Regions from separate parts of the Aureimonas sp. AU40 genome, predicted to be linked through region 2. Evidence: predicted binding sites of a transcription regulator. Region 2 holds the regulator's gene; each other region holds the start of a gene.

Region 1 (5,949 bases), on a different contig from region 2:
CCGATGCCGGGCAGGGTCACGGTCTTGTCGCCCACCGTGATCGCCTCCGAGGCGACCACGAAGAACCAGCCGCCCGACATCGACATCATCATGTTCCAGACGAGGCTCGGCATGGCGAAGGGCAGATCTAGGCGGACGAACCTGCGCCAGGCCGAGAAGCCGAACTGCCGCGAGACCTCGTCCAGATCGTCCGGCACGGTGCGCAGCGACTGGTAGAAGCTGAACGCTATGTTCCAGGCCTGGCCGGTGAAGATCGCAAAGATCGAAGCGCATTCGGCCCCGAGCTGCCGGCCGGGAAACAGGCCCATGAAGAAGGTGACGGTGAAGGTTAGAAAGCCCAGCACCGGCACGGACTGAAGAATATCGAGCGCGGGCACGACGATGAGCGCCGCCTTGCGGCTCTTGGCGGCGAGCGTCGCGACCGTGAAGGTGAAGAGGAGCGAGGCGGCGAGCGCGGCGAACATGCGAAGCGTCGTGCGCAGGGCGTAGTCCGGCAAGCGCGCGGGATCGAGTACGATCGGCGTCTGCTGCAAGGCCTCGAGCGGCTGGCGCGCCTCGTTCGCCCCATGCACGACCATCACGGCGATGCCCGCCATCAGGAGGAAGGCGATCCCGTCCGCCCAGAGGCTGGTCCTGCCGAGCGATGCGATCGCCCTCGTGGGGCCGCCGCCTCGGGCATAGGCGAAAAGGAATGACATGAGCCCACCTCCGGTTTGCCTCCGCGCGGCGAACAGGCGCGATCAGGCCCGAGGCCGTGGGCCTCGGGTTTGCCGCGTCGAGAGAGTGTTCGCCGGAGAAGTCTGATGGTTTGGAGAACCGCCGCCGAAAGGCCGGCGGCGTTCGCAGCCCTGCGATAGCACCGGGCGCTGCCCTGGGCGAACTGGCATTGGGTCATCTGCGCTATACGAAAGTATAGAGGGCCGATGCTTCGGTGTGGTCGCGCCGCCTCCACGAGCTACGCTGGGTTGGGCCGACCTAGCTGCGCCCATCTTCGAAAGTTGACTGCCCATCAGGAGCACCGTGCATTTGCGAATCTGCGACTGGGTGCGAAGCATATCCCTCTTCCGGCATGACCAAGGTCGAGGGCTTATCTCCGAAGCCCGCAAGCGTATGCCGGGAAAGCGACGCATTCCCTTCAGGCCTGCTTATGGCCCTCTCTTCGTATGGCCTTCGTAGGCCGGCCACCGCTGACGCTTCCGATACGCTCGTCAAGCCTTTCAAATCCATCGGGGCAGGCCCGACCTTGCCCCGCATGGATCGAGTATAGAAAGTTCGCACCAGCATCACGCGGCGTTCCGCACGCGGTATCAATGCCAGTGTCCAAAGGAGCGGAGCCGCTCCCGCTTGGTTAGCGTTGCGTAAACGTCATGGAAGCGGCGTAGCCTCACCAAATTGTGTAGGGGGACGCCGCGATGAGCACCTTGAATCCGAACCTCAGCCTCGAGGCGCGTCGGCCGGATCTCGATCGAGGGCTCGGAAGCTCGGGGAAGCTGGGGTTCGCGGCGGCCATTCTCGCCGCCATCCTCTATGTCGGCTACAGCATCTATTCCGACGCCGCGGCGGCCGGCGTGCAGACCACGACCTATCTGCCCTTCGCGCTTCTGTTCCTCGCCCTTCTCATCGCGCTCGGATTCGAGTTCGTGAACGGGTTTCACGACACCGCGAATGCGGTTGCGACCGTCATCTACACCCATTCCCTGCCGGCGAACGTCGCCGTCGTCTGGTCGGGCTTCTTCAATTTCCTCGGCGTTCTCCTGTCGAGCGGTGCCGTCGCCTTCTCCATCGTCTCGCTTCTGCCGGTGGAGCTCATTCTCAAGGTCGGCTCCGGGGCGGGTTTCGCCATGGTGTTCGCGCTGCTTCTGGCCGCGATCCTCTGGAACCTCGCGACCTGGTGGTATGGGCTGCCGTCGTCGAGCTCCCACACGCTCATCGGCTCCATCATCGGCGTCGGCCTCGCCAACGCTTTGATGAACGGACAGAGCGGCACCGCCGGCGTAGAGTGGGGCGAGGCGACGAAGATCGGCTATTCCCTGCTTCTGTCGCCGATCTTTGGGTTCGGCCTCGCCGCCCTCTTGTTCTTCGCCATGAAGATCCTGGTTCGCAACGAGGCGCTCTATCAGGAGCCCAAGGGCGCGACCCCGCCGCCGGCCTGGATTCGCGGCCTCCTGATCTTCACCTGCACGGGCGTCAGCTTCCTGCACGGATCGAACGACGGCCAGAAAGGCATGGGCCTCATCATGCTGATCCTGATCGGAACCGTGCCGACGGCCTATGCCCTCAACACCGCCGTGCCCGCTCGCTATGTCGCCGATTTCCACGTCGCCTCGACGGCCGCAACGGCAGTGCTGGAAACCCATGCCGGACAGGCCGCGGTGCCCGCGGCCCCGGCCGAGATCGTAACGCGCTATATCGCCGACAAGACGCTCTCGCCGGAAACGGTGCCGGCCCTGATCGGCCTCATGCGCGGCATCGACGCGGAAGTCGCCGGCTACGGTTCGCTCTCCGCCGTGCCGGCCTCGGCCACCAAGAACCTTCGCAACTCGATGTATCTCGCCGCCGAGGCGGTGAAGCGCCTGTCCAAGGGAACGTCGCTCGGCATCGCCCAGGCGGAAGCCCAGACCCTTTCGACCTACAAGGCCTCGCTCGACGCCGCGACCCGCTTCATTCCGACCTGGGTCAAGGTGGCCGTCGCCTTCGCGCTCGGCCTCGGTACCATGATCGGCTGGAAGCGCATCGTCGTGACCGTCGGCGAGAAGATCGGCAAGTCGCACCTGACCTATGGCCAGGGCGCCTCGGCCGAGCTCGTCGCCATGGCGATGATCGGCGCGGCCGACGGTTTCGGCCTGCCCGTCTCCACCACGCACGTTCTCTCGTCCGGCGTCGCCGGCACGATGGTCGCCAACCGATCTGGCCTGCAGGTCGCGACCTTGCGCAATCTCGCGGCCGCCTGGGTCCTGACGCTTCCGGTCTCGATCCTTCTGGCCGGCAGCCTCTACTTCGTTCTGTTCCACCTCTTCTGAAGGCCGCGCCGCCTCAGCCCGTGGCCCGCAGGCGCGATGCGTCCGGCAAGTGCCGGATCGCGGCGAGGTCGGCCGAGAGAACGGCGTGGCAATTCCCGCCGAACCATTCGAGCGAGGCCTCGGCATGCCTTGGCAGCGCCCGAAGGAACTGGGGATAATCGACGATTCCCTCGAAGAGCGGCGTCATGCCCTCCCGCCGCCCCGCCGCCGCATAGACATTGGCGGGCTCGAAGACAGCGAGATCGGCCCGGCGGCGGACGTTCTTGAGGTGGTAATAGTCGATATGCCCGGCCAGCTGATCGTGGGCGGTCAGCGGGTCGGTGCCGCCTTCCCAGACATGCAGCGTGTCGAAGTTGACGCGCAGTGCCGGGTCGGCGGCCTCGTCCAGAAGCTGGAGGAGCGAGCTGAGACCGTCGGCCAGCGTGCCGGGATGGGTCTCCACGAGAAGGCGAAGCCCGTGGTCTCCGAACCGCGCCGCCGCCTCGCGCAGGCGCCGGGTCAGGAAGCGCCGCTCCTCGGCCCCTGTTGCCGCGCTCCCCCGATTTCCCGCGAAGGTGCGCACCCGAGGGGCGCCCCAGAGTTGGGCGAGTTCGCCGAGTTCGCGGATGCGGCGGCGGAAACAGTCCTCCTCGGCGTCGAGAGGCAGATAATCGCTGAGCATGGGAACGGCGAGGCCCTGCGCCGACAGCCAGGCCGCATGCTCCCCCGGCCCCAGATTCCGGGCATGGGCGCCCCAAAGCTCGATCCCGTCGAAGCCCGCGCGGCGCGCGAAACCCGCGATGTCGCTGATCGAGACGAGATGATGGCGGAAGGTGATCGTGCAGAGCGAGACCTTCATGAGACGACACCCTCGCGCCAGGCCGCATAGGCTTCCCCCAGCCGTTGGTTGATCGCCGTTTCCACCGCGTCGAGACCATCGAGCCGATCCACCAGCGCGGCGGCGAGCGCCGCGTCGCCGGTCCTGGCGACTTTCAGAGCCTGATAGTGAAGGGCCGTCAGCCCGTTCACGAGCGTCTCGATCTCGTCGCAGACCTTTTCGAACTCGGCATGAGGCCATTTCAGCGCCCGCCAGAAGAAGGCGAAGCCGTGCTCGTAGGCCCATTTGCGAATGGTGATGACGGGGAGTTCGCGCAGCGCCTCGCCGAGGCCGGAAAGTTCCAGACCGTCCCGTCCCTCGGCATGGGCCGAGACGATGGCCCGCACCGCGTCGATCAGTGGGTTGGACGCCAGGTGAAGGCAGGCCTGGAAGAAGGCGTCGAGATCGGCGCTGGCGGGCGCATGGGCCTCGGCCATGTCGAAGCGATAGCCGCCTGCGACGCTGGGTTGCCGGATGGCGTTTTCGAGCCTGTCGCGCTCGATCCGGCCCTCCCAGCGGAAGTCGGGATCGCGGACCTGCCAGACTTCGGGGTCCTCGGTTCGCTCCAGCATGAGATAATGCGGGAAGGGGTTCTGGTTGAACTTGTTCTCGCGCTCGGGCAGGTGGAACATGTCCAGCATCACCATGACGCATTCGCTTTCACGCCTCTCTTCGAGGAGGCCGTGAAGCGTTGCGAGATTGGCGTCCTTGGAGAGCGAGGCGTCGTACCACGTGTCCAGCCGCACGCCGTAAAGCCGCTCGAACCAGTGGCGGAAGGTTTCGTGGTCGGTCGCGTCCGAATGATAGGCGAGGCGGAAATCGTCGGTGATCGTGAACTCGGCGTCCCAGATCAGGGCGTAATAGGGCCGGTGGTCGATGCCGCGCTTCTTCAACCCGTCGCAGACGCAGCTGACGAAGCAATGGATCTTGAGATCGTAGGGCATCTCGCCATGGACGCCCTCCCCATGGCTCTCATCGCCGGGCTCCGTGACCCCCTCGGCGGCCCGGGCCGGCTCGCTCTGCGGCAGGAGAAGGGCGGCGAGATCCGCCACGGTCGAGACGTCCTGTCGGCTCACCGTCTCGTCCGAGATCGTCAGGGCGAGACGGGTCTCCAGCGCGAGGATGATCTGCAGAAGCTGCACGGAATCGAGGTAGAGGTCCTCGTTCAGCCGCGCATCCGGCCCGAACCGATCGAGATGGGGATGGCGCATCTCGTCGGCGAGAACGGCGCGGATGGCCTCGACGATCGCCTCGCGGGTCATGCCGTCACCCGGTCGAAGGCGCCGTTTCGATAGGCCTCGGCCACCGCGCGGCGGGAGATCTTGCCGTTCGCCTGCCTCGGCAGGGCCTCGACCTGGATCGCCTCGCCGGGCACCTGATGGCCCGCGAGCCAGCGCCGCGCCCAGTCCTGCAAGGCGCGGGGGTCGATCTGCGTTTCGGCGGTGAACAGGAGCGCGACCCGCTCGCCCGCGAAGCTGTCGGGCCGGGCGAACGCGACGGCATCGGTGATGCCGGGCATGGCCATCACCCGATCCTCTACCTCGCCGGGATAGACGTTGAGCCCGGAGACGTTGATCGTGTCGTCCATGCGCGAAACGAAGACGAGCATTCCGTCCTCCCGGAGATACCCGAGATCGGCCGTGCGCACCGGCCCGCCCGCGCCCTCCAACACGATCTCCGCGGGGGCCTCGGCCGAGGCGCCGGCGCGAACGCGGTGATGGGGCAGCGCGCGTCCCATGTGGTCGGCCGCCGTCAGGTCGGGATTGATGGCGATGCAGCCGGCTTCCGAGCAGCCATATTGCTGGAACAGATGGGTGACGCGGCTGCGGATCTGCGCGAACCAGGGCGCGGGCAGCACCGTGCCGGAGGTCATCGCGGCATGGATCGTCTCCCCCTCCGGCAGAAGGCGGCTCACCGTGTGGAGAAGCGCGGGAGAGGTGTAGAGAAGCGGGCGGTCGATGGCCGTGAGGCGACGGATCAGCGCGCGCGGATTGGTGGTGTCGAGGATGACGGGCACGCGCCCGCGCCGCAGCCCCACGAGGACCCCGCAGATCAGGCCGTAGGAATGCGTGA
Region 2 (5,949 bases):
GCGCCCGCGCCCGTCGCGGCCCCTGTAGTGACGCCCGCCTCGGCCCCCATGCAGACGCCGAGCGCAGCGCCGCGCATCCTGACGCCCTCCATGCCCACTTCCGCCCCGCCGCGCGCGCCCATGCCGCTCCGCCAGCCGATGATCCATTCGGTGGGCGCCACGGCCCTGAAGATGGACCCGGACGCCGGCGCCTTCGAGGAGGCCCAGCCATTCGGTCATTCCGAAGGCGGCGAGGTCGTGCCCATGTCGCGCAACCTGACGCTGGTGCAGCTTTCCGACCGCACCTGCAAATGGCCGCTGGGCGACCCGCTGAGCCCGGACTTCCGCTTCTGCGGAAACCATTCCCAGGACTCTTCGCCCTATTGCAAGCACCACGCGCGCATCGCCTTCCAGCCGATGTCGGAGCGCCGCCGCGTTCGCTAAGGGCACGCCCCGGCAAGGCGGAAATGCTTTTCCGAGACATGAGACGAAATCGTGGACCTTGCAGCGTTCCGGCAAGCCGGAATGCTTCAGGCGCTTTTAATCCATCGCGGTTTCGAGCCCGGCCTTCGCGCCGGGCTTTTCTTTGCGCCTGCCTCGCCCCTGCGGCCTCTCTCCCCGCCCTCCTTCTAGAAAGCGTCTCCCGCTCGCGCCTGTCCTGCGTTATGAGGCAAGCCATGCGAGCGGAAGACGCTTTCTGATCCAGGCGCCGGCCCGGCCGGCGCGCGACGCCCCTTTCGAAAAGGCCATGACATGACCGATACCCCCGCCCTTCCCGACCGTCTGGCGATCGACCCCGACAGCCCGTTCCATGACGAGGCGCTGCTGGCGCGCGGCATCGGCATCCGCTTCAACGGCAACGAGAAGACCAATGTCGAGGAATATTGCGTCAGCGAAGGCTGGGTGCGCGTCGCCGCCGGCAAGGCCAAGGACCGCCAGGGCAAGCCGCTGCTGATGAAGCTGAAGGGCACGGTCGAGCCCTATCTGAAGGACGACAGCGCCGAGGGCTGATCGCCCGCCTCCGCCAAACGAAAACGCCGCGAGCAGCCCTTTGGCTCTCGCGGCGTTTCCGTTTCATCATAAGGCGTCGCTTCAGCTCGCTTCGGCCCGCTGCTGCACGGGCCGCGCGGCGGCGGTGAAGTTCTCGTCCAGCGAATAGCCCGCCCCGCGCACGGTGCGGATCGGGTCGCGCTGGCGGCCCCGATTGATGGCCTTGCGCAGACGTCCGACATGGACGTCCACCGTGCGCTCGTCGACATAGATGTCGCGGCCCCAGACGCCGTCCAAGAGCTGCTCGCGCGAGAAGACGCGGCCGGGCGACTGCATGAGGAATTCCAGGAGGCGGAACTCGGTGGGTCCGAGCTTGACCTCGCGGCCGGCGCGGCGCACGCGATGCGTCTCGCGGTCGAGGTCGAGATCGCCCGCCACGAGCTGGCTGGAGATGCGCTCGGGCTTCACCCGGCGCAGCATGGCGCGCACGCGGGCCATGAGCTCGGGAGTCGAGAAGGGCTTCACGACATAGTCGTCCGCCCCGACCGAAAGGCCGCGCACCCGCTCGCTTTCCTCGCCGCGCGCCGTCAGCATGATGATCGGCAGGCGCTCGGTCTCGGGCCGCGTGCGCAGGCGCCGGCAAAGCTCGACGCCGGACAGGCCGGGCAGCATCCAGTCGAGCAGAAGAAGGTCGGGCACGCCCTCCTTCAGCCGCAGGTCGGCCTCGTCGCCACGCGCGATCACGTCGACGTCGTAACCCTCGGCCTCAAGATTGTAGCGAAGGAGGACGCCCAGCGCCTCCTCGTCTTCGACGACGGTGATCCGGGCGCCCATGCGACTTACCCGTTCAGGCCGGTCGAGGGCGAGGCGATCGAGGGCGTCGAGTCGCTCTTGGGCCGCTCGACCTCCATCTGTTTGCCGGTCTTGATGTAGTAGACCGTCTCGGCGATGTTGGTCGCGTGGTCGCCGATGCGCTCGATGTTCTTGGCCGAGAAGAGAAGATGCGTGCAAGCCGTGATGTTGCGCGGATCTTCCATCATGTAGGTCAGGAGCTCGCGGAAGAGCGACGTGTAGAGCGCGTCGATCTCGGCGTCCTGCGCGCGGATCTCCAGCGCCCGCACGTCGTCGCGCGTGGCATAGACGTCGAGCACGTTCTTCAGCTGGCCCAGCGCCAGTTCCGACATGTGCTCGATGCCGCGCACCAGCTGCACCGGCTGCTTGTGGTCGGTCACCGCGATCACGCGCTTGGCGATGTTCTTGCCGAGATCGCCGATGCGCTCGAGATCGTTGGAGATGCGGATGGCGCCGACGATCTCGCGCAGGTCGTGTGCCATCGGCTGGCGCTTGCCGATCGTGAGAACCGCGCGCTCGTCCACTTCGCGCTGCAGCGTGTCGAGAAGGATGTCGTCGGCAACGACGGACTGCGCCAGACCCCAATCGGAGCGGATCAGGGCGGAGACCGCCTGCTCGACCATGCGCTCGGCCTGGCCGCCCATTTCGGAAATGCGACGAAGGATGAATTTCAGTTCGTCGTCGTAGGACGAGACGATGTGATGTTCCATGAAACGAACTCTCCCTGTTTCGCGGAGAACGACTCCCGGCCCGATAAGGCTGCGGGAGCCGGGAGCGAGGTCAGCCGAAGCGGCCGGTGATGTAGTCCTGCGTGCGCTTGTCGTCGGGGTTCTGGAACATCTTTTCCGTGGAACCGACCTCGACGATCTTGCCGAGGTGGAACATCGCCGTGCGCTGCGAGACGCGGGCCGCCTGCTGCATCGAGTGGGTGACGATGACGATGGTGAAGTTCTGCTTCAGCTCGTCGATCAGTTCCTCGACCGTGGCGGTCGCGATCGGATCGAGGGCCGAGCAAGGCTCGTCCATCAGGATCACCTCGGGCGAAACGGCGATGGCGCGGGCGATGCACAGGCGCTGCTGCTGGCCGCCGGACAGGCCCGTGCCGGCGTCGTGGAGGCGGTCCTTTACCTCCTCGAAGAGGCCGGCCTTGCGCAGCGAGGTCACGACGACCTCTTCCAGGTCCGTCTTCGACTTGGCGAGACCGTGGATCTTCGGGCCGTAGGCGACGTTCTCGAAGATCGACTTCGGGAACGGGTTGGGCTTCTGGAACACCATGCCGACCCGGGCGCGCAGTTCCACCACGTCGATCTGCGGGTTGTAGATGTCCTCCCCGTCGAGCGTGATGAGGCCCTTGACCTTGGCACCCTCGACCGTGTCGTTCATGCGGTTGAGCGAACGCAGGAAGGTCGACTTGCCGCAGCCCGAAGGGCCGATCAGCGCCGTCACCTGCCGCTCGTAGACGTCGAGATTGACCTCGAACAGGGCCTGCTTCGCGCCGTAGAAGACCGAGACGTTCTCGCCCTTCATCTTGGTGGCGAGGACGGGCGCGTTGGTCTTCGGGGCGGCGGTCAAATGAAGATTGTCCATCATAAGAAATCCGTTCTTTCCTACCAGCGACGCTCGAAGCGACGACGAAGCAGAATGGCGGTGATGTTCATGACCGCCAGGAAAAGGAGAAGCACGATGATCGCGCCCGACGTGCGCTCCACGAAGGCGCGCTCGGCCTCGTTGGCCCACATGTAGATTTGCACGGGCAGAGCGGTGGCGGGGTCCATCGGCGTCGCGGGGTAGTTGGCGACGAAGGCGACCATGCCGATCAGGAGCAGCGGCGCGGTTTCGCCGAGCGCGTGGGCAAGGCCGATGATCGTGCCGGTGAGAATGCCCGGCATCGCCAGCGGCAGAACGTGATGGAACACCATCTGCATCTTGGAGGCGCCGAGGCCGAGCGCGGCGGCGCGGATCGAGGGCGGCACGGCTTTCAGCGCGGCGCGCGTTGCGATGATGATGGTCGGCAGCGTCATCAGCGTCAGCACGAGGCCGCCGACCAGCGAGGCCGAGCGCGGCAGGCCGAACCAGTTGACGAAGACCGCGAGGCCGAGAAGGCCGTAGACGATCGAGGGCACGGCCGCCAGATTGTTGATGTTCACCTCGATCAGGTCGGTGAAGCGGTTCTTGGGCGCGAACTCCTCGAGATAGATCGAGGCGGCGACGCCGATCGGCAGCGCAAGGGCGAGAACGATCGCCATCATGTAGAGCGAGCCGATCAGCGCCACGCCGACGCCGGCCGTCTCGGCGCGCGAGGAGGCGCCGAAAGTGAAGAGGCCGGTGTTGAAGCGCTGGGTCAGCTCGCCACGGCTTTCCAGCTGGCGGATCCATTCCAGCTGCTGGTCCTTGATAGGACGGCGCGCTTCGGGGATCGACAGGTCGAACTGGCCCTTCACCGCCGAGTCCACGGTGGAGTTGGCGTAGATCCAGATCTCCTGCGTGGTGCCGATGATCGAGAGATCGTCCATCACCATGTTGGCGAGCTGCGCGCGCACGCCCTGCGACAGGAGCTGCGAAGCGGCGGTGATGGCGGCGCGGTTGTTCGGGTCGATGCCGAGTTCCTTCACCAGCGCGTCCTGCACCAGGCGAGGATAGTTCGCCGTGCGCAGCACCGCCGGATCGGTCTTGGCCCGGTCGTTCGGATCGATCACGCTCTTGGAGAAAGTGATCGGCAGGCGGATCTCGGTCTGGAAGAAGGCGGTGTAGCCCTGCCCGATCACCGTCCAGAGCAGGATGGCGAGGAAGATCAGGCCGACGCCGATGGCCGAAAGGCCGTAGAGGCGGAAGCGGCGCTCGGAAGCGTAGCGGCGGCGCAGGCCGATGTCGCGACGGGCCGGACGGGCCGAGGTCGGGATGGCCGACCCTTGGGAAATCGTCGTGTCGCTCATCAGTCGTACTGCTCCCGATACTTGCGCACGATGGCAAGGGCGATGATGTTGAGGATCAGCGTCAGCACGAAGAGCGTGATGCCGAGCGCGAAGGCCACCAGACTCTGCGGCGAGGTGAAGTCGAGATCGCCGGTGAGCTGCGAGACGATCTTGACCGTGACCGTGGTCATCGCCTCGAACGGGTTGAGCGTGATGTTCGCCGCGATGCCGGCGGCCAGAACCACGATCATGGTCTCGCCGATGGCGCGCGAGGCCGTCAGCAGCAGCGCCGACACGATGCCCGGCAGGGCTGCGGGCAGCACCACCTTCTTCACCGTCTCGGACGGCGTGGCGCCGAGCCCCATCGAGCCGTCGCGCAGAGAGCGCGGCACGGCGGTGATGATGTCGTCCGACAAGGAGGACACGAAGGGGATGAGCATGATGCCCATCACCAGACCCGCCGTCAGGATCGACTGCGCCTGGATGAAGCCGACATAATTGCCGGTGAGCAGGCCGTTGATGCTGGCCGAGATGTCGCGAAGGAAGGGGCCGACGGTGATGAGCGCGAAGAAGCCGTAGACGATGGTCGGAATGCCGGCCAGGAGTTCGAGCAGCGGCTTCACCACCGAGCGCACGCGGCTGGAGGCATATTCGGCCATGTAGATGGCGGCGAAGAGGCCGACCGGCACGGCGAAGAGCATGGCCACGAAGGCGATGTAGAGCGTGCCCGCCAGAAGCGGGATCAGGCCGAACTGACCGGCGGCCTCGGAACCGGCGGCGGCGAAACGCGGCTCCCAGACCGTGCCGAAGAAGAAGTCGACCGGGCGGATGCGGCTGAAGAAGTCGAGGGACTCGAACAGCATCGAGCAGACGATGCCGACGGTGGTGAGAATGGCGATCGAGGAGCAGACCACGAGGAAGGTCTTGACCACCCGCTCGACCTGATTGCGGGCGCGAAGCCGGACCGCGATGCGCGACAGGCCGAAGAGAAGGCCGCCGATCGCGAGGACCAGAGTCACGCCTGTCAGGGCGAGCCGGCTCATGTCCTCCATGTGGTTCTTTTCGAGCGCGATGGGGATCATCGCGTCGGTCGCGCCGCCCGGCAACGGAATGCCGCGGCGCTCGAACAAAGGCTGGATGTCAGCGATGCGAGCGCTGGAAAGACCGGCCTGCTCGTCCGACGGCAAGGCGCGGATGCCCTGGCCGAGGGAGCGCA
Region 3 (5,949 bases), on a different contig from region 2:
GCTGGATCGGCATCCGACCCGATCTCATCCTTCGTCAGTCCGACCGGATCGCGCTCTACGAAGCGGCGGCCGAGCAGCTTCGCGAGAAGGGCGTGCTCTATCCCTGCTTCGAGACGCCGGACGAGTTGGAGCGGCGGCGCAAGCGCCGCATGGCGCGCGGCCTTCCGCCGATCTATGGACGCGAGGCGCTGAGCCTCACCGCAGAGGAGCGAGCCGCATTTGAGGCGGAGGGCCGCCGTCCGCACTGGCGCTTTCTCTTGCCGAACTTCCAGAGCGACCCGCACACGCCCGAGCGAACCGAGGTGCATTGGGAAGATGTGGTTCGCGGTCGCCAGACCGTCGATCTCGCCTCGCTGTCCGACCCCGTGCTGGTGCGCGAGGACGGGACCTATCTCTACACGCTGCCTTCGGTGGTGGACGATGGGGAGCTGAAGATCAGCCACGTCCTGCGCGGCGACGACCATGTGACCAACACGGGCGTTCAGATCGCTTTGTTCGAAGCGCTCGACTTCGCCGTGCCGGCCTTTGGGCACTTCAATCTCTTGACGACGATCGACGGCGAGGGCCTGTCGAAGCGCACCGGTGCCCTGTCGCTGCGCACGCTGCGGACGGATGGCTACGAGCCCATGTCCGTCGCCTCGCTGGCCGTGCTGACGGGTCTCGCAGGCTCCATCGAGGCGATGCCCGATCTCGCCAGCCTTGGCAAACGGCTGGATTTCGGCGGCGTTTCGGCGTCGAGCTCCAAGTTCGACCCGGCCGAACTCGACCGGCTGAATGCCGAACTGGTTCACGCCATGCCGCACGAGGCGGTAGCGGATCGGCTTGCCGAGTGGGATGTGCCGGAAGCCGATCGGGCTGCGTTCTGGAACGCGGTTCGCGGCAACCTAACCAAGGTGGCGGATGCGGCCGCCTGGGCAGCGGTGATCTATCGCGGTCTTGATGCCAAGCCGGCCTTCGCGCCGGAGGACGCCGATTTCCTGCGCGCGGCCTTCGATCTTCTTCCGGCCGAGCCTTATGACCGGGCGACTTGGAAAAGCTGGACCGACGCGGTGAAGGCGTCGACCGGGCGCAAGGGCAAGAGCCTCTTCATGCCGCTTCGCCTCGCACTGACCGGGCTCGACCATGGGCCGGAACTCGCCGAGCTTCTGCCTCTGATCGGCCGCGAGCGGGCCTTGGCGCGCCGCCCCTGAGGGGCGACGCATCGCATCTTTAAATGGCCGGTCGCGTCAGCGACCGGTGTCCGCCTGCTGCACGGCCTGCGCCACTGCGATGGCCGCCATGTTGACGACGCCGCGCGAGGTGACCGACGGCGTCAGGATATGCGCCGGACTCGCCGCGCCGAGCAGGATCGGCCCGACATGCAGCGCGTCGGTCATCACCTTCACGACATTCATCGAGATATTGGCCGCATCGAGGGTCGGGAAGAGCAGGAGGTTCGCCTCTCCCGTCAGCGTCGATTCGGGCATGACGCGCTGCCGCAACGCCTGCGACAGCGCCGCATCGCCATGCATCTCGCCGTCGATCTCGAGCTCCGGCGCGCGCTGGCGAACCAGAGCCAGAGCTTCGCGCAGCTTCAAGGCGTCGGGGAAATCGCTCGTGCCGAAATTGGAGTGCGAGAGCAGGGCGGCGCGCGGCGTGATGCCGAAGCGGCGCACCTCGTTCGCGGCAAGGCAGGCGATCTCGGCCAGTTCCTCGGCGTTCGGGCTCTCCTGCACATAGGTGTCGCCGAAGAAGACCGTGCCATATTGCGAGATAAGGAGGCTGAGGCCCGACATGCGCTTCACGCCCGGCGCGATGCCGATCACCTGCTTGATGTCGCGAATGTGGCGCGAGAATCTGCCGCCCAAGCCGCAGATCAGAATGTCGGCGTCGCCGCGCGACACCGAAACGGCCGCGATGACGGTCGTGTTGGTGCGAACCAGGGCGCGGGCGGTGTCCGGGTTGACGCCGCGACGGCCGACCTTCGAGAAGTAGTGATCGACATAGTCGCGATAGCGCGGATCGTCCTCGGGGTTCACCACCTCAAAATCCTGATCCTGCCGGATGCGCAGCGCGAAGCGCTCCAGGCGGGACTGGATGACGCTGGGTCGGCCGACAAGGATAGGCTGGCAGATCTTCTCTTCCAGAAGCACCTGCGCGGCGCGCAGGACGCGCTCGTCCTCGCCATCGGCGAAGATGACGCGCTTGCCGGATTTGCGCGCGATCTGAAAGATCGGCTTCATCACGAGGCCGGAGCGGAAGACAAAGCGGTTCAGCTTGTCGATATAGGCGTCCCAATCCGCGATCGGACGCGACGCGACGCCGGAGTCCTCGGCCGCCTTGGCCACCGCCGGCGCGATCTTGAGAATCAGTCGGGGGTCGAAGGGCGAGGGAATGAGATAGTCTGGCCCGAAGACCGGTGTTTCCGAGCCATAGGCCTTGGCCGCGACCTCGGACACTTCCTCGCGCGCCAGGGCGGCGATCGCGTCCACCGTCGCGATCTTCATCTCTTCGTTGATCGTGGTCGCGCCGCAATCCAGCGCGCCGCGGAAGATGAAGGGGAAGCAGAGGACGTTGTTTACCTGGTTCGGGAAGTCCGAGCGGCCGGTGCAGATGATGGCGTCCGGGCGCACCTCGCGCGCAAGGTCCGGCATGATCTCCGGCGTCGGATTGGCGAGCGCCATGATCAGCGGGCGATCGGCCATCTTCTTGAGGAGTTCGGGCTTCAACACGCCGGCGGCGGAAAGGCCGAGGAAGATGTCGGCGCCCTCGATCACGTCGGCCAGCGAGCGGGCCTCGGTTTCCTGCGCATAGACCGCCATCCAGCGGTCCATACGCCCTTCGCGGCCCTTGTAGACCACGCCGTCCTTGTCGGTGCAGAAGATGTTCTCGACCTTCGCGCCGAGCGAGACGAGGAGGTTGAGGCAGGCGATGGCGGCCGCGCCCGCACCCGAGGTGACGATTTTCACGTCCTCGATGCGCTTGTCGCCGAGCAGCAGCGCGTTGCGCACCGCTGCCGAGACGATGATGGCCGTGCCGTGTTGGTCGTCATGGAAGACCGGGATGCCCATGCGGGCCCGCAGCCGTTCCTCGACCTCGAAACACTCCGGCGCCTTGATGTCTTCCAGGTTGATGCCGCCAAAGGTCGGCTCCAGCGCCGCCACGACATCGACGATCCGGTCGATCTCCTGCGCGTCGATCTCGATGTCGAAGACGTCGATATCGGCGAACTTCTTGAACAGGACGGCCTTGCCTTCCATCACCGGCTTGGAGGCGAGGGGGCCGATATTGCCAAGTCCCAGAACCGCCGTTCCGTTGCTGACGACGGCGACGAGATTGGCGCGGCTGGTGTAGTCGGCGGCGAGATTGGGGTCTTCGGCGATGGCAAGGCAAGGCGCGGCGACGCCAGGGGAATAGGCGAGCGCCAGATCGCGCTGGTTGCCGAGGGGCTTGGTCGCCTGGATCGCGAGCTTACCGGGCTTGGGGTGGCGGTGATAGAAGAGCGCCTGTTCGTTGAGGTCCGCGGCGGCGGCCTGCCGCTTGGTTTCTTCGGCGCTCATGCTCTCTCCAATCCTCAAGGGCGCTTCCGGCCGGGGCGAGGACCTGGCGGGCGACGCGATCAAAACCAGGACGCTCGCGGGCTTCGGATCGACCCGGGGGCCGCCGAAACGGAGCGAGAGGCGGGCCGGCGGGTGGGCTCGACCCGAGAGTTCGTCCTTTGGAATGCCTGTAGGACAGATGCGGCGCGGAGAGCAATCGCCAAGGCGCACGCCGCGCGGCGTCATACGGCTGCAACAGGGTTAAGGCAGATTAAGCCGTATACGGTCGAAGCGACGGACGGCACCCATGGAACAGTGGACGAACACGCGGCATGTGCGGACCTTGTTCCTGTCCGACATCCATCTCGGCTCGCGCGCCGCGCAGGCCGATCTTCTGATCGATTTCCTGCGCTGCCACGACGCGGAAAAGATCTATCTCGTCGGCGACATCGTAGACGGGTGGCGTCTGAAGCGCTCCTGGCACTGGCCCCAGTCGCACAACGACGTCGTGCAAAAGCTCCTGCGCAAGGCGCGCAAGGGCACCGAGATCATCTATGTGCCCGGCAATCACGACGACTTCCTGCGCGATTTCGTAGGTTCGCATTTCGGCGGCATCGAGGTTCGTCTGAACGACGTCCACGTCACCGCCAACGGCAAGCGCCTCCTGGTGATGCATGGCGACGAGTTCGACGTCGTGGTGCGCCATGCCAAGCTTATCGCCCATCTCGGTGACTGGGCCTATGACATGGCGATCGCCATCAATGTCGTCTTGAACTGGACGCGCCGTCGCCTCGGCTTCGGATACTGGTCCTTCTCCTCATGGGCCAAGGGCCGCGTGAAGCGCGCCGTCAACTTCATCGGCGCCTTCGAGGAGGCCCTGTCCGGCGAGGCCAAGCGGCAGGATTGCGAAGGCGTGATCTGCGGCCACATCCACCACCCCAAGATCGGAAACATGGGCGACATGCTCTATGTCAACACGGGCGACTGGGTGGAAAGCTGCTCGGCCATCGTCGAGCGTCACGACGGGACGCTTGAACTCGTCCATTGGACGGCGGTCGAGAAGGTCGATCCCGCGACCGACCCGCGCGTCGGCCTGCGCTTCCTCAAAGGGCGCGAGCGGCTGCCCGAGGCGGCGGAATAGCCTGCCAGGGCCGTTTGCCCGCGCGGGAGCGGTTTGGTAGGGAGGGGACGTCCAAGCCCCGAAAGCGCCCGCCATGCCCTCGCTCCCGCCGGCCTCTCCCGAATCGAGACGGGCCTTCGACCGGCGCATGTCCTTCGTCTTCGCCGGCAATTTCGTCTCGCTCGGTGTCTTCTATCCGTTCTTTCCCGTCTGGCTCGGCTATCAGGGGCTGGATGGAGACGAGATCGGCCTGATCCTGGCGATCCAGATCGGGCTTCGCGTTCTTGTCTGCCCGCCCGTGCTGCGCCGGGCCGATCGATCTAGCGACCGCGCCCATCTCCTGATCGCCGCCGGCTTCGCGAGCCTCGCCGCTTCCTGCCTGTTCTTCGTCGTGGACGGGATGGCGCAAGTCCTGATCGCGACACTGATCCTGGCGGCCGTCTGGTGTCCCGCGATTCCCTTGAGCGATGCGATCGCGCTTTCCGGCGTGCGCCGGCTCGGGTCGGACTACGGGCGATCGCGCCTTTGGGGGTCGATCGCCTTTATCGCGGCCAATGTCGCTGGCGGAGCCCTGCTCGGCCGCATCGGCCATGGCGGCTTTCCGATCGTCCTGACGCTCACCTTCCTCACCGCCGCTCTCGTCACGCTTTTCGCGCCGCGAATGGGGCAGCCGCGTCAGGCATCGCCGCTGCCGCTTTCGCCGACGCAGGAGCCTTGGCTTCCCGCGCGGTCCCTGGCCGATCGGTTCCGCCGCCTTGCGCCGGCTCCCGATCTCCGCCGCCTGCTGCCGCTGCTGCTGGCGATCGCGCTGATCCAGGCGAGCCACGCAATGCTGAACGGTTTCGCCTCGTTGCAATGGGCGCGGCTCGGCTACAGTCCGATCGAGATCGGCGTGTTCTGGGCGATCGGCGTCACGGCAGAGGTGGCCCTGTTCCGGCTGGCGGCCAAGCCTTTGCGTCGCTTCGGCGTGCGCGCCTTCCTGATCGCGGCAGCCGTCACGGCGGCGGCGAGATGGTCGCTTCTATCCACCGATCTCGGGCTCATCGGTTTCGCCATTCTGCAGACCACGCACGCGCTGACCTTCGCCGCGACGCATGTCTCGCTGCAAACGCTGATCGGCTCGTCCGTCGCGGAAAACCGCTTCGGGGCGGCGCAGGGGCTGAGCTTCGCGTTGCAGACGGTGCTGATGGCCGGCGCGACCTTTGGCGGCGGTCTTCTCTACAAGAGCCTCGAGGCCGGCGCCTTCTACGCGATGACGGCCCTGGCCCTGATGGCGCTCGGCCTTCTCCTCGTCGCGCCTCAGCCCCAGAG
Region 4 (5,949 bases), on a different contig from region 2:
CGAATGAATACGAGTGAAAGGCATTAGGACAATCGCGTCCCAATTAGTCGCGGCGATGAGAAGGCCATCAGCAGAACCTAGAAATCTTTTATCGAAACCTTAGATTGCAGAACGATCTACTGGTCACGGACCGCGCCGGCCGTCTCGCGCCCCTCAAGCCGGTGCGAGCCACACGAAGCCGAGCGGCGGAAGCGTGAGACCGTCGCCAAGAATTACCTGCTTCCCGCCCACGAGATCGCGCATGGAGAACGGCAGCGCGCCGAAGCGTTCGGGCGAAAGCACCTGCGCCTCGTCCGACAGGTTGGCGAAGACGAGAACCCCGCCCCGCTCGGGCCGGTGGAAGCCCAAGACATGCCGATTGCCGGTCCAGAAGCCGCGCAGCGCCGTGCCGCCGAAGGCCGGCGTCGCCTTGCGCAGGGCGATCAGATGACGCAGCCCGGCATAGAGCCGGCCGGCCACGGTGCCCTCGTCGTGCCGTTGCTCGTAGAGCGCGTCCGGGCGGAAGGGCCGGTGAACCCAGCGGCTGTCCACCGCTTCGGCCGGGCGGTCGAGATAGGTGAGGTCGTTGAGTTGGCCGACCTCGTCGCCGAGATAAAGAAGCGGAATGCCGGCGGCGGCCAGCGCGACGGAATGAAGCAGCAGGACGCGGCGGATGCCCGCGTCGGGATCGCGCCCCAGGCCCGCGAGCGAGGCCGTGGTGCCGGTGATGCGGCAATCGCCCGTGCGCGGATTTTCCTGAAAGGGCTCGCCTTGCGCAAAGGAGCCGGGAAAGCGCCCGACGAAGAATCCGTTCAGGAAGCGCCGGTGGTCGCCGCCGTGGATGCCGAGTTCGGCCGCTTCCTCGTCAGCGAAGGTCCAGCCGATATCGTCGTGGCTGCGGACATAGTTGACGAAGGCGCAGCCCGGCGGCAACGACTGGCGCCGGTCGAAGGCCTGCTGCAGCAGGCGCGCGTCCCGCGTCGCCAGCGCTTCCCAGCCCAGCGCCATAACCAGCGGATTGTAGGACATCGGGCATTCGGCGCGGTCGATATAGGAGACGACCTCGTCCGGGTGGACGATCGCCTCGGACTTGAACACCATGGCCGGCGCGCCCATGCGGCAGAGCGCGTTGAAGGCGCGCAGCAAACGGTGTGCCTCGGGCAGGCTCTCGCAAGGCGTGCCGAGCCGCTTCCAGATGAAGGCGACCGCGTCCATGCGCAGGATCTCGACGCCGCGATTGGCGAGATACAGCATCTCGCCCGCCATGGCGCGGAAAACGGCGGGGTTGGCGTAGTTCAGGTCCCATTGGAAATGGTAGAAGGTCGCCCAGATCCAGCGCCCGTCCGGCAGCTGCACGAAGGAGCCGGGATGGTCGTCGGGAAAGATTTCCCGCGTCGTGCGCTCGTACTGGTCGGGCAGCGTCCGGTCGGGAAAGACGAGGTAATAGTCCTCGTAGGTCTTTTCGCCGGCCAGCGCCCGGCGCGCCCATTCATGCTCGTTCGATGTATGGTTGAAGACGAAGTCGACGGTGAGCGAAATGCCGCGCCGGCGCAGGGTGCCGGCCAGATGCTCGAGATCGGCCATGGTGCCGAGCTTCGGGTTCACCTCGCGATAGGAAGAGACGGCATAGCCGCCGTCGGAATTCTCTTCCGGCGCCCGGAACAGAGGCATGAGATGGAGAGTGGTGAGACCCAGTTCCTCGAAATAGGAAAGCTGGTCCTCGACGCCCTTCAGCGTTCCGGCATAGCGATCGACATAGCAGACGCCGCCCAGCATCCGCTCGTCCGTGAACCAGTTCGGCTCGGCCTCGCGCGCGGCGTCCAGCGCCTTCAGCTCACCCGAGCGCTCGGCATAGGACGAGGCGGCGCAGTTCACCGCCTCGGCGAGCTCGCGCAGGAACGCGGGATGCCCGGCATAGACCGCCGAGAACTCGGCGAACAGCGCGGGGAAATACGTGTCGAACCGGCGCCGGAACGCCGCGTCCCAGCCTGCGGCTTGGGGATGGGCCAGCACATGAGCGAGGGCGTCGGAAAAGCTCGGCACGTCGGACACGTCTGATCTCGCCTATGGGTTGAACCGACAGGCGCGATATCATGCGGCCGCGCGGCCGGGAAGCAGCCGCCCGGCGGAGGGCGCGCCATCCGCGCGACGCCCAACCGCTCGCCAGCCATGCAGATGGGGAAACGCGGACACGAGGGATCAGTCGTCGGCAAGTATGAGGGCGGAGCTGATGCTCCGACGACTTGCCCCGGGCCAGACGTGTTCTTCACGCGCGAAGCATTCACCCAACCGCGATACCCCCTCATCTCGTCTCTTATGTTATAACATAACACCACTGGAGCCCGTTTCGAATTTTTCAACTGGGCTGTCACGCGGATGTTATGAAGAAAACCTATGCCGCAACCGACAGATCCCAGTGGAGACAATCGATGCGCCACCTTCTCAGCTTGCTCGTCGTCACCAGCGCGCTCACCGCCACCGCCCATGCGGCGACGGTCATGCCTCTCGACCGTGCGACCATCCTGGCGGGCTCGCCCTTCGACATGAAGGTCGAGTTCAAGGGCGTTGTGAAGGAAGGCGACGTCGCCGTCACCATCAACGGCAAGCCCGCCGCCGAAGTGCTCGGTCAGCCCGTCGAGTTCATCGAGAAGGAAGACGGCGTCGAGGCCTCCGCCATCCGCATCCATGGCGGCCATATCCTGGCGCCGGGCAGCTACAAGGTCGAGGCCAAGGCCGGCGACGAGACCAAGGCGGTGACCTGGGAGGTCTACGGCACGCCCGCCACGGCCAAGGCCAAGAACATCATCTTCCTGCTCGGCGACGGCATGACGGTGGCCAACCGCACCGGCGCGCGCATCATGTCCAAGGGCATGACCGAGGGCAAGGCGAACGGCCGCCTCGCCATGGACGATCTCGACCACATGGCTTTCGTCGGCACGTCCTCGACCAATTCCATCGCCACCGACAGCGCCAACACGATGTCGGCCTACATGACTGGCCACAAGTCGGCGATCAACGCGCTCGGCGTCTATGCCGACCGCACGAAGGACTCCTTCGACGATCCGAAGGTCGAGACCATCGCCGAGGCGCTGCGCCGCACCACCAAGAAGTCGGTCGGCATCGTCGTCACTTCCGAGGTCGAGGACGCGACGCCCGCCGCAGTGGTGTCCCACACCCGCAAGCGCGCCGACAAGCCCGAGATCGTCGACATGCTGTTCAAGGTGAAGCCGGACGTGCTGCTCGGCGGCGGCTCGGCCTACTTCCTGCCGCAGTCGACGCCCGGCTCCAAGCGCAAGGACGACAAGAACTACATCCAGATGTTCCAGGGCGCGGGCTACGCGCTGGCGACCGACAAGGGCGAGCTGGAGACGGCCAAGGGCTCGAACCAGGAAAAGCTGCTCGGCCTGTTCCACACCGGCAACATGGACTTCATGCTGGATCGCGGCTTCCTGAAGAAGGGCACCGTGTCGAAATTCCCCAACCAGCCGGGTCTGGTCGAGATGACCGAGATCGCGCTGGACCGCCTGTCGAAGAACCCCGAGGGTTTCTTCCTGATGGTCGAGGGCTCGTGCATCGACAAGGCCTCGCACCCGATGGACTTCGAGCGCTCGATGATCGACACGATCGAGTTCGACAAGGCCGTGGGCGTGGCGCGCGAGTTCCAGCGCACCCATCCCGACACGCTGATCGTCACCACGGCCGACCACACGCACGGCATCTCGATCATCGGCACGATCGACGACGACAAGCCGGGCACGGAAATGCGCGAGAAGGTCGGCGTCTATGCCGATGCCGGCTTCCCCAACTACGAGGACAAGGACGGCGACGGCTATCCCGACCGCGTGGACGTGTCGCGCCGCCTCGCCATCTTCGCCGCCGACTTCCCGGACTATTACGAGACCTTCCGCCCGAAGGTGGACGGCCCGTTCGAGCCCGCCGTCCAGAACGAGAAGAAGGAATACGTGGCGAACGAGGCCTACAAGAACGTTCCCGGCGCCGTGTTCCGCGAAGGCAACCTGCCGCGCTCGGCCGACACCGCCGTCCATGCGGTGGACGACGTGGTGCTGCAGGCCGCCGGCCCCGGCGCCGAGGAGTTCAAAGGCTACATGGAAGAGAGCGACATCTACCGCGTTCTCGCCGATGCCTTCGCGTTGGCGCCCGCCAAGAACTAAAACTTCACGTCCCTTCGGACGCAGACGGGTCCCGGCGCGCCGCGCCGGGGCCTTTGCCATTGGAGGACTTCGCCATGACCGGGCTCGCTCTCTCCCGCCGGCGCTTCACAGCATCGCTGCTCGGAGCGCTCGCAGCGTTTCGCGCGCCCTCGGCCCGCGCCGCCGAAGCGCTCGGCTTCGACGATCTCTACGGCAAGATCAGCGTGCTCGGCCTCGCCTTCTCCGACAAGCTGAAGTCGCTGGCCGGTCAGAGCGTCGAGATGCGCGGCTTCATGGCGCCGCCGCTCAAGGCCGAGGCGCAGTTCTTCGTGCTCACCGAAATTCCCATGTCGATCTGCCCCTTCTGCTCCTCGGACGCGGACTGGCCGGCCAATATCGTCGTCGTCTATCTCCGCGAGCGGCAGACCTTCGAGCAGGCCAACCGGCCCATCGCGGTGTCGGGCCGGCTGGAGGTGGGCTCCTGGACCGACCCCGAAACCGGCTTCGTCAGCTTGGTGCGGATCGTCGACGCCCGTTTCTCCTCCGTGTGATCCCATGTCCGCGCTCGTTCTTCGCGATCTCGAAGTCCGCTTTCCCGGGCTGGACGCGCCCGCCCTCGCCATCCCCGCGCTCGATCTCCAGCCCGGCGAGCGCATCGCGCTGACCGGCGCCTCGGGCTCGGGCAAGACGACCTTTCTCAACGCCGTCAGCGGCCTTGAGCGGGTGCGCCAGGGCACGGTGCGCTGGGGCGAGACCGATCTCAGTGCCTTGAGCGAAGCGGGGCGCGACCGCTGGCGGGCCCGCCATGTCGGGCTGGTGATGCAGGATTTCCACCTCTTTCCCGGCCTGTCGGCGATCGACAACGTGCTTCTGCCCCATCGCCTGTCGCGCGCCCTGCCGCTGGCTGAGGCGCGGGCCGAAGGGCAAAGGCTGCTCTCGCGCTTCGGCATCGAGCGGCCGGCGCAAAGGGTGGAGACCCTGTCGCGCGGGCAGATGCAGCGCGTCGCCGTGGCGCGCGCCCTGGCGGGCCGGCCGGCGATCCTGATCGCCGACGAGCCGACCGCCAGCCTCGACGCAGAGGCCGGCGCGGCGGTGGGCGATCTCCTCCTGGAACTCGGGGCCGAGACGGGCGTCACGCTGATCGTCGCCACGCACGATCCGCATCTCACCGGCCGCATGAACCGCGTCGTCAGGCTCGCCAACGGCCGCCTCCTTTCGGCCCCGGAGGCCTGAGCCATGTTCGGTTTCATCTGGGCCGACCTTCGCCGCCATGCCGCAGGCGTCGTCGCCGTTGTGCTGCTGATCGCGCTGGCGACGGCCCTCGGCGTCGCCGTGACGCTGGGCGAGCGAGCCATCCGGCTCGGCAGCGCCCGCGCCGCCGCCGCCTTCGACCTCGTGGTCGGCGCGCCGGGCAGCGAAACGCAGCTCGTGCTGTCCTCGGTCTTTCTCCAGCCGGCCCCCCTCCCCCTTCTGCCCGGCCATGTGCTGGCCGATCTCGCCGCCGACCCGCGCGTGCGCTACGCCGCGCCGGTAGGCTTCGGGGATTTCGTCGGCGACGATCCGGTGGTCGGCACAACGCTTGACGTCGTGACGGGGCTCGGCGGTCTCGCGGAGGGGCGCAGCTTCGAGAAGCTGCAGGACGCCGTGGTCGGCGCGGGGGTGGCGCGGCCGATCGGCTCGCGCTTCAAGCCGCTGCATGGCCGCCTGTCGGAAGGCGGGCATGTCCATGGCGAGATCAGCTACGAGGTGGTCGGCCGCATGAAGCCGACGGGCACGGCCTGGGACAAGGCGGTGCTGGTGCCGATCGAGGCGGTGTGGC

The links. The regulator PhoB, encoded in region 2, activates phosphate uptake and scavenging genes when phosphate is short. The targets are predictions, from matches to a motif close to TGTCATNNANCTGTCAT.
Region 1: AUL32_RS18520 (inorganic phosphate transporter) is a predicted target of PhoB. The motif match lies at 1,364-1,380, and genes of this name have one in related genera.
Region 3: AUL32_RS16355 (UDP-2,3-diacylglucosamine diphosphatase) is a predicted target of PhoB. The motif match lies at 3,759-3,775, and genes of this name have one in related genera.
Region 4: AUL32_RS10155 (alkaline phosphatase) is a predicted target of PhoB. The motif match lies at 2,346-2,362, and genes of this name have one in related genera.

What each region holds. Positions count from the first base shown of each region.
Region 1 covers NZ_BBWL01000046.1:132,521-138,469, reverse strand. The annotation lists gene AUL32_RS18525 (ABC transporter permease) at 1-698, opposite strand, end outside; gene AUL32_RS18520 (inorganic phosphate transporter) at 1,413-3,020, shown strand; gene AUL32_RS18515 (sugar phosphate isomerase/epimerase family protein) at 3,034-3,858, opposite strand; gene AUL32_RS18510 (DUF6005 family protein) at 3,855-5,138, opposite strand; gene AUL32_RS26065 (AMP-binding protein) at 5,135-5,949, opposite strand, start outside.
Region 2 covers NZ_BBWL01000022.1:48,565-54,513, reverse strand. The annotation lists gene AUL32_RS26420 (GcrA family cell cycle regulator) at 1-423, shown strand, start outside; gene AUL32_RS07520 (DUF3297 family protein) at 733-990, shown strand; gene phoB (phosphate regulon transcriptional regulator PhoB) at 1,072-1,803, opposite strand; gene phoU (phosphate signaling complex protein PhoU) at 1,809-2,531, opposite strand; gene pstB (phosphate ABC transporter ATP-binding protein PstB) at 2,602-3,411, opposite strand; gene pstA (phosphate ABC transporter permease PstA) at 3,429-4,754, opposite strand; gene pstC (phosphate ABC transporter permease subunit PstC) at 4,754-5,949, opposite strand, start outside.
Region 3 covers NZ_BBWL01000042.1:60,995-66,943, reverse strand. The annotation lists gene gltX (glutamate--tRNA ligase) at 1-1,190, shown strand, start outside; gene AUL32_RS16360 (NADP-dependent malic enzyme) at 1,227-3,539, opposite strand; gene AUL32_RS16355 (UDP-2,3-diacylglucosamine diphosphatase) at 3,826-4,659, shown strand; gene AUL32_RS16350 (MFS transporter) at 4,733-5,949, shown strand, end outside; gene dgcA (N-acetyl-D-Glu racemase DgcA) at 5,938-5,949, opposite strand, start outside.
Region 4 covers NZ_BBWL01000030.1:61,817-67,765, forward strand. The annotation lists gene AUL32_RS10150 (amylosucrase) at 154-2,031, opposite strand; gene AUL32_RS10155 (alkaline phosphatase) at 2,409-4,151, shown strand; gene AUL32_RS10160 (hypothetical protein) at 4,226-4,681, shown strand; gene AUL32_RS10165 (ABC transporter ATP-binding protein) at 4,686-5,363, shown strand; gene AUL32_RS10170 (ABC transporter permease) at 5,367-5,949, shown strand, end outside.